DNA from 2 places in the Mesorhizobium sp. Pch-S genome. Region 2 is predicted to be linked to the other one. Evidence: riboswitches for the same ligand, from Rfam matches in the RefSeq annotation. Region 2 holds a riboswitch; the other holds the start of a gene.

Region 1 (3,585 bases), 680 kb from region 2:
TGCCGCCGGCCGCCTCGATCATTGCCGTGGGGATCGCGAATTTGCCGGCAGTGAAAGGTTTGTCCTCGCCGGAATCGTAGAGGAACACACGTGTGCCGCTGCGGCTGCCGACCTTGGCGGTGATGGCGGCGAGCCTTTCCTTCCATCCGGCAACCAGTGCGTGGGCCTCGCTCTCCTTGCCGAAGATCTTGCCGAGCTTCTCAACGTCGCCGTACAGCAGATCCATCGAAGCCGCCGGCCGGTTCTTGTCGAGGTGGACGCAGCTTTCGCTGAGCACCAGCGTCTTGATCCCGTGTGGCGCCAGCGTGTCGGGCGTCACGTCGCCGCCGGGCTTCATGCCGTAGTACCAGCCGGCAAAGAAGAAGTCGGGCTCGACCGCCAGCAGGTTCTCCAGCGTCGGATATTTGGGTGCGAGTTCCGGGATCGAGCCTTGCGCCTTCTTGAAGGCGTCGTCGACCTTGTACCAGCCGGTGATGCCGGTCAGGCCGACGATCTCCGGTTGCAGGCCGAGCGCAAAGGCCATTTCCGACATGTTGAGATCGTTGATCACCGCGCGTTTCGGGGCGGCGTCGAAAGTCACCGGAATGCCGCAGCTGTCGACGGTGACCGGGAAGGCAAAGGCAGCAGACGAAAGAAGCGTGGCGGCAAGGCAGAAAGCGAGGCGTTTCATGGCGGCTCCGGATGGATCGGTTCAGCGGGAAAGGCGTATCGGCACGTCGAAGACCGTCAGTTCGCGATCCTGTTCGTCCGGATGAGGCAGTCTGAGCACGTCGATGCCAAAGACCTCGCGCACCAGCTCTGCCGTGAGCGTTTCGCGCGGCGTGCCGAGCGCGACGAGGCGCGCCCTGCTCATTACGGCAACGTGGGTGGCGAAGGGTGCAACCAGCGGCAGATCGTGCAGCACCGTGACGACTGCGATGCCCAACCTGGCGACGAACTCCAGCAATTCGCCGCGGGCGCGCGGGTCGAGATGGTTTGTCGGCTCGTCAAGGAACAGCACGTGCGGCTGCTGCGCGATCGCCCGCGCCAGCTGCGCGCGTTGGCGCTCGCCACCGGAAAGCGAGCCCATGCGGCGGTCGCGCAGGGCAAGCAGGCCGGTTCGCTCCAGCGCGTCGATCACGACATTGCGGTCGTCGCTGCGACGACGAAGTCCGGCATGGGGGATACGGCCGAGCCCGACATAGTCGTGGACAGCTAGCTGGGCATCCGGCTGATCGGATTGGCCGACCACGGCGATGCGGCGGGCCCGTTCCGCCATCGGCAGGCGGTCGAGCGGTTCGCCGTCGAGACTGACCATGCCGCCGACAGGTTTGAGCATGCCGCACAGCATGCGCATCAGCGTCGTCTTGCCGGCGCCGTTTGGACCGATGATGGCGAGCCTTTCGCCGGCGCGCACGTCGAGACCGACACTGTCGACCAGGGTGATGCCTTTTTCCGGCCGATAGCAAAGGTCGCGCGCCTGCAGGACAACAGCGCTCGTGAAAGCAGCTTCTGCGGCGCGTTGCGTTGCGCCGTCGAAAGGACGCGTCGCCCCATCACGCTGAAAAACGGCAAACCCTTCCAACTGATCCCTCATCGATCAGGTGCGGAAGGATGGCCAGAATGACGGGCTGTGCCGTCCTTGTAGCGTCCTCCCGGCACACCCCGTCCGGTCAACTCACTGCGATGGCAGGTCTCCTGGCTCGCGGATCGTTGCGCTGTCCTGCCTTCCCGGCACCTTGGCCAGTGGCGTTCTCGGACTTTGCTACCGCTTACAGTTGCGGGGGCAGCCACGGTCTGGGCCCTCGCGGGCTTCACCGTATTCCCTTTTCACCCCGGACCTTTCGATTCGAGGCACCATCGCCGGGGACCCTATTGTGACCGCTGCCGCCTGGCAATGGCGATTCGTGTCCGGGACCTGCGGTGGCGCGCCGCTCCTCTGGCGGAATGTAGCGGGCGCGCCGCGGGTGGCAGTCGCAGTCCTGGTGGCGGCCCTTGAACAGGGAAATCAGCGATTTGACGATCATGCGGCCTGCCCGCTCCAGCTCGGAAACGGGTCCGGAAGATCGCGCCACAGCTGCGGCGCGAAGACGGGCTCATCGACCAGGCAGGCGTCGAGTTCGGCACGAATTCGGCTTTCGTCCATCGGGTCGCAGCCGATGAAGACCAGTTCCTGGCGGCGGTCGCCCCACATCGGATCGAAATAGGGTTGCATGGCTTCCCGCCATGCCGGGTTGTCGGGCCATCGCTTTCGGGGGACCGCTGCCCACCAGAGCCCGCGTTTGCCGGTCCGTACCAGAGCGCCGGCCTGGCTCAATTCCCCAACATGGTCGGGGCGTGTCGCCAGCCAGAAGAAACCCTTGGCGCGCACCACACCTGGCCATGGCCGCCCGACGAATGCCTGCAGCTTGAAGGGGTCGAACGGGCGGCGCTCGCGGTAGACGAAGGAACGGATGCCGTATTCCTCTGTCTCGGGGACGTGGTCCTTGAAGCCGTTCAGTTCCTTGAACCAGAGCGGATGCTGTTCGGCCTGCTCGAAATCGAAACGGCCTGTGTCGAGCACCTTGTCGAGCGGCACGCGGCTGAAATCCGTCTCGACGAGCTCGGCCTGCGGGTTGAGCGAACGGATGATCTTGCGGGCCAGGTCGAGATCCTTTGCGGGCGTATCGGAAACCTTGTTGAGCACGATGACATCGGCAAACTCGATCTGTTCGACCAGGAGATCGACGAGCACGCGTTCATCCGAAGCGCCGAGTGCCTCGCCGCGGTCGCGCAGGAAATCCGACGACGAATAATCTCGCAGCAGGTTCGCGGCATCGACGACCGTCACCATGGTGTCGAGACGGGAGACGTCGGCAAGGCTGTTGCCTGCTTCGTCGCGAAACTCGAAGGTCGAGGCAACCGGCAGAGGTTCCGAAATGCCTGTCGACTCGATCAGCAGGTAGTCGAACCTGTCCTGTTCGGCGAGCCGGCGCACTTCCGCAAGGAGGTCGTCACGCAACGTGCAGCAGATGCAGCCATTGGTCATCTCGACCAGTTGCTCATCGGTCCGGGACAGATTGGCACCCCCGTCGCGTACCAGCGCGGCGTCGATGTTGACCTCGCTCATGTCGTTGACGATGACGGCAACCCGGCGTCCGTCGCGATTGTGAAGGATGTGGTTGAGAAGTGTGGTCTTGCCGGCGCCCAGGAATCCGGAAAGGACGGTTACGGGAAGACGCCTTCGATTGTGCGTGGGCATGACTGCTTTCCAGAGGCTGTAGTGAGGTGAACCTGGAGTGGTCCGCCTTGGGAGGAGCGACCAAATTCGGGAAGAGGTCACCAACGAGATTGTTACGTTGTAACATAACAAAATCGAAAGGCAAGCTGCATGCGGTCAGGGAGAAAAACAGGTCCGTTTGCAAGGTCGACGGTCCTTGCCGCACGAGAGCTTCCTTCAGAGGTCTCGTGCGGCAGGGAGTTTTATGCCGCGGCGCGCTGCTGTTTCAGGAACAGCCGGTTGCCTATCGCATGAGCCTCGGCGGGAAGCTGCGTATGATCCTGCATTTCCGGGAAAAGCAGCAGTTCGGACGTCACCACCTTGGCGCCGCAATAATCAAAAATGCC
Region 2 (3,585 bases):
ATCCCAGCACCCAGTCGGTCTTGCTGCTTTTCACACAGGCTTCGACGGTTGCAAGCGTGTCGTCGAGCTCGTCGAAGGGACCGAATTCGCACAGGATCTCGTTGACACCGGCCTCGACGAGATGGACGTGCGCGTCCTGGAAGCCCGGAAGCACCATCCTGCCGCCGAGATCGATGACTTCGGCTTCCTTGCCGGCAGCTGCCAGGACATCCTGCATCGCACCAACGGCAATGATCATGCCATTGTCGTCAATGGCCATGGCCTCGGCAGTCGGCACCTTCGGGTTGACGGTGTGGATGCTGGCGTTCGTCAGCACCTTGGTCTTGGCAAAGGCAGGGGCGCTTAGCGCCACGCCTGCGGTCAGGAGCAGCACCGGAAGGTACAATCGGCAATCGAGAATGCCAACCATCTGCGGCCCTCCGAACATGGAGCGATCTAAGCTGCTTTGCAGGAGGTACACAAGAAGCGATCTCTCCGTCCACGATTCTGGCCGGTTCGGTTCCGCTGACGCAATCCGTCCTCATATCTCTCGCCGTCGGGCGTGCCACCATCGAAGCCGTATCACCGGCACCGCTCGCGATCGGGGGGGGGCTGACAGGCCGACAGGAGAACACCGATAAGCACGACATGAAACAAGCATATCTGCGACCTCGCTTTGCCGGTCACCCTCCGTTTGCCACATTGCAACAATGTCACGGAGCAACGCATCTCTGGGTTTCGCAACCTCTCGCAGTCATACGCCTTTGCGGATCCGGCAAATGCGTCGACGCTCATGAACTCCCGGCCGCGATGGCGGATCGCACCGATCTTGACGGACAGTTAGCCATCACTTGCGGCAAATCGCCTGCACAGCCCGCGGTGGCATTGATGTTCCCCGCGCCGCTTCTAAAATAAGCAGGACTGCAGCGTGAGTCCCCACCGTCATGTCCGAGCAGGAAGCGAACCATCGCGAACGTGAGCACCGGCAACGGGTACTGAAGGGGGCCACCATCATCACCAGCATCCACAATTCGGAAATCCCCTGCGTGGTGCGCAACCAGCATACGAATGGCGCGGAACTCAAGGTGGCTGCCGACGCCATCATTCCGGAACGATTCAGCCTCTATGTGCCTGTTGACGGCGTCGCCTATGAAGCGCTCGTGCGCTGGCGCCGCAACGACCGCGTCGGCGTGCAATTCACCGGCACCGGGCCGAAACCACGGTTCCATTACGGCTGACCCCGCAACCCGGGCTTGGACATCCTTCTTCCTTTGCTCGACAACCAGACCAGTTGACGCTCGGCACTGCCGTGGCTAGCTTCGAATCTGGAGCTGGTTCCGCCGCAAGGCGGATGAAAAGGGAACACGGTGCGGCCGAACAATCGGCCAGAGCCGCGACTGCCCCCGCAACTGTAACCGTTGAGCCTTCTTCCAAGACGCCACTGATCGCTGCATGCGATCGGGAGGCGGAAAAGGGCGATGACACGGAAGTCAGGAGACCTGCCTGTTCCAGTCACCCATGCTTGACCACGAGGGGTGGTCAGGCGCGGTCGTCCGTGGCGGTGACACGTGAAGTGTTGCCGCATGCCGGAACGGCCGGAAGGTGAAATGCGACTGTCTGCAAATCTGCCTTCGCCCCGTCCACCTGCGGTTCGAAATGAACCTTGCGGCGCCGTTGCGCCGTCGATCCTTTTGGGGGCGGAATTGAAGAAGACTGTCTTTTTGACCGGTGCCGTAGCACTGGTTTCCACAAGCCATGCAGGCGCCCAGGACCCTGCCGGCAACGCCACGATGCTCGAGCGGATCGTCATCAGCACGCCGCTCCGGCGCGAAACGACGCTCGAGCGCTCGACCTCGTCCGTCACGGTGATCGACCGCCAGAGCATCGAGCGCTCTGCGGCGCCCGACTTGCCCTCCCTGCTCAAATCCTACACCGGCGTTTCCATCGTCTCTTATGGTGGCCAGGGTTCGGCATCCAACCTCTATTTGCGCGGCATGTCGGCCAGCCAGACGCTGGTGCTGGTCAATGGCGTGAGGGCAGGCTCGGCCACCACCGGCACGGCCTCGCTCGGCAACATTCCGCTGGATTCGATCGAACGTATCGAGGTCGCCAAGGGCGCGCATTCGGCGCAATATGGTTCCGACGCCATGGGTGGCGTCGTCAACATCATCACCAGACAGGGCGGCCCATGCGCCCAAGGCCGCGACAGTTGTGGCTCGGTTACGGCCGGTGTGAGCCATCCGTGGGGCGGCACATTGTCCGGCAATGTGCGTGGTCAGAGCGCAAGCGGCGTCGATTATTCGCTCGGCGGCAGCCTGATCGGCACGCATGGTTACGATTTCACGGCCCCGACCGCCTACGGACATGAGCCGGACGATGACGGCTTCCTGCTCGGCTCGATCAATGCCTCGCTTTCGAAACGGTTCGACTGGGGCCGGGTGTATGGCGACGCTGTACTTGCCAGAAGCCGTAGCCAATATGACGACGCCTATCCTGGCGCCAACGAAGTCGACACGACCAGTTTTGCCGGCAAGCTTGGCACCGAGATCAAGCATTCCGACGACTGGTCCTCGACCGTCGAACTGTCAAGTTCGCTCGATCGCTCGCGCAATTTCCGCGATGGTGTTGCCGGCGACAGCCGCTTCAACTCCAGCCGCTACGGTCTCTTCGCCTCCACCACGAAGAATTTCGACACCGGTAGCGTTGCACATGTGCTGACCGGTGGGGCCGAAGTCTATCGCGAGCAGGTCGATTCGACCGTCAACTTCGATGTCAGCGCACGCACGCTGGCAGCGGTGTTCAGCCAGTACTCACTATCCTATGACGCACTCAGCATCGACAGCGGCATCCGCTATGACCACAATGGCCAGTTCGGCGGCGCCACCACCTACAATGTCGGTGCGAGCTATGAAATCCTGCCGGATCTCAGGTTGCGCTCGTCCTATGCCACCGGCTTCAGGGCACCGAGCTTCAACGAGCTTTATTATCCAAACTACTCCAACCCGAACCTCAAGCCGGAAAAGTCCAGATCCTATGAGGTCGGGGTGAACTGGCAAGCAGGCGCCGACACCAATCTGGACGTTGCCTTCTATCAAACCTGGCTGACCGACGCGATCGCTTCCAACCCGCCGACCTACCTGCCCTTCAACGTCGCAAGCGCGCGCATCACCGGTTTCGAAGCCGCGCTTGCACATCGCTTCAGCACCGAATGGAGCGGCAGGGTGACCATTGATGTCCGTGAGCCACTGAACCAGGACAACGGCAAATACATCCCCTATCGCGACCGGCTGAAGGCGATGGCGGAAGTCACCTACAGCCCGACCGAACAGATGGAGCTGACGACGCGTGTTCTCTATGGGGCCGCGCGCCATGCCAACGCCACCAACACAGTGAAGTTGCCGGACTACGTCACCGTGGATTTCACCGCGCTTTACACACTTGATGCTACATCGCAGGTCAAATTCGCGGTCGAGAACCTTTTCGACGCGGATTATTCGACGGTGACGGACTACCGTGCTCCCGGCCGCACTTTCAATCTGAGCATCACGCGGACATTCTGAGCCCCGGAGATGGCGATGCAGGCAAGGGCAGAAAATCCGGCGACGA

Evidence for each region. A riboswitch is a leader RNA that binds a small molecule or an ion and turns the genes downstream of it on or off. The one in region 2 is predicted to bind cobalamin.
Region 1: linked by a shared signal. The riboswitch ahead of C1M53_RS11350 (ABC transporter ATP-binding protein) and the one ahead of C1M53_RS08360 (TonB-dependent receptor) in region 2 are both predicted to bind cobalamin.

The regions. Positions count from the first base shown of each region.
Region 1 is NZ_CP029562.1:2,476,123-2,479,707, reverse strand. It holds gene C1M53_RS11355 (ABC transporter substrate-binding protein) at 1-670, opposite strand, end outside; gene C1M53_RS11350 (ABC transporter ATP-binding protein) at 692-1,576, opposite strand; cobalamin riboswitch at 1,650-1,856, opposite strand; gene zigA (zinc metallochaperone GTPase ZigA) at 2,003-3,220, opposite strand; gene C1M53_RS11340 (NAD(P)H-dependent oxidoreductase) at 3,442-3,585, opposite strand, start outside.
Region 2 is NZ_CP029562.1:1,800,304-1,803,888, forward strand. It holds gene C1M53_RS08350 (amidohydrolase) at 1-409, opposite strand, end outside; gene C1M53_RS08355 (PilZ domain-containing protein) at 924-1,217, shown strand; cobalamin riboswitch at 1,295-1,501, shown strand; gene C1M53_RS08360 (TonB-dependent receptor) at 1,770-3,539, shown strand; gene C1M53_RS08365 (ABC transporter substrate-binding protein) at 3,555-3,585, shown strand, end outside.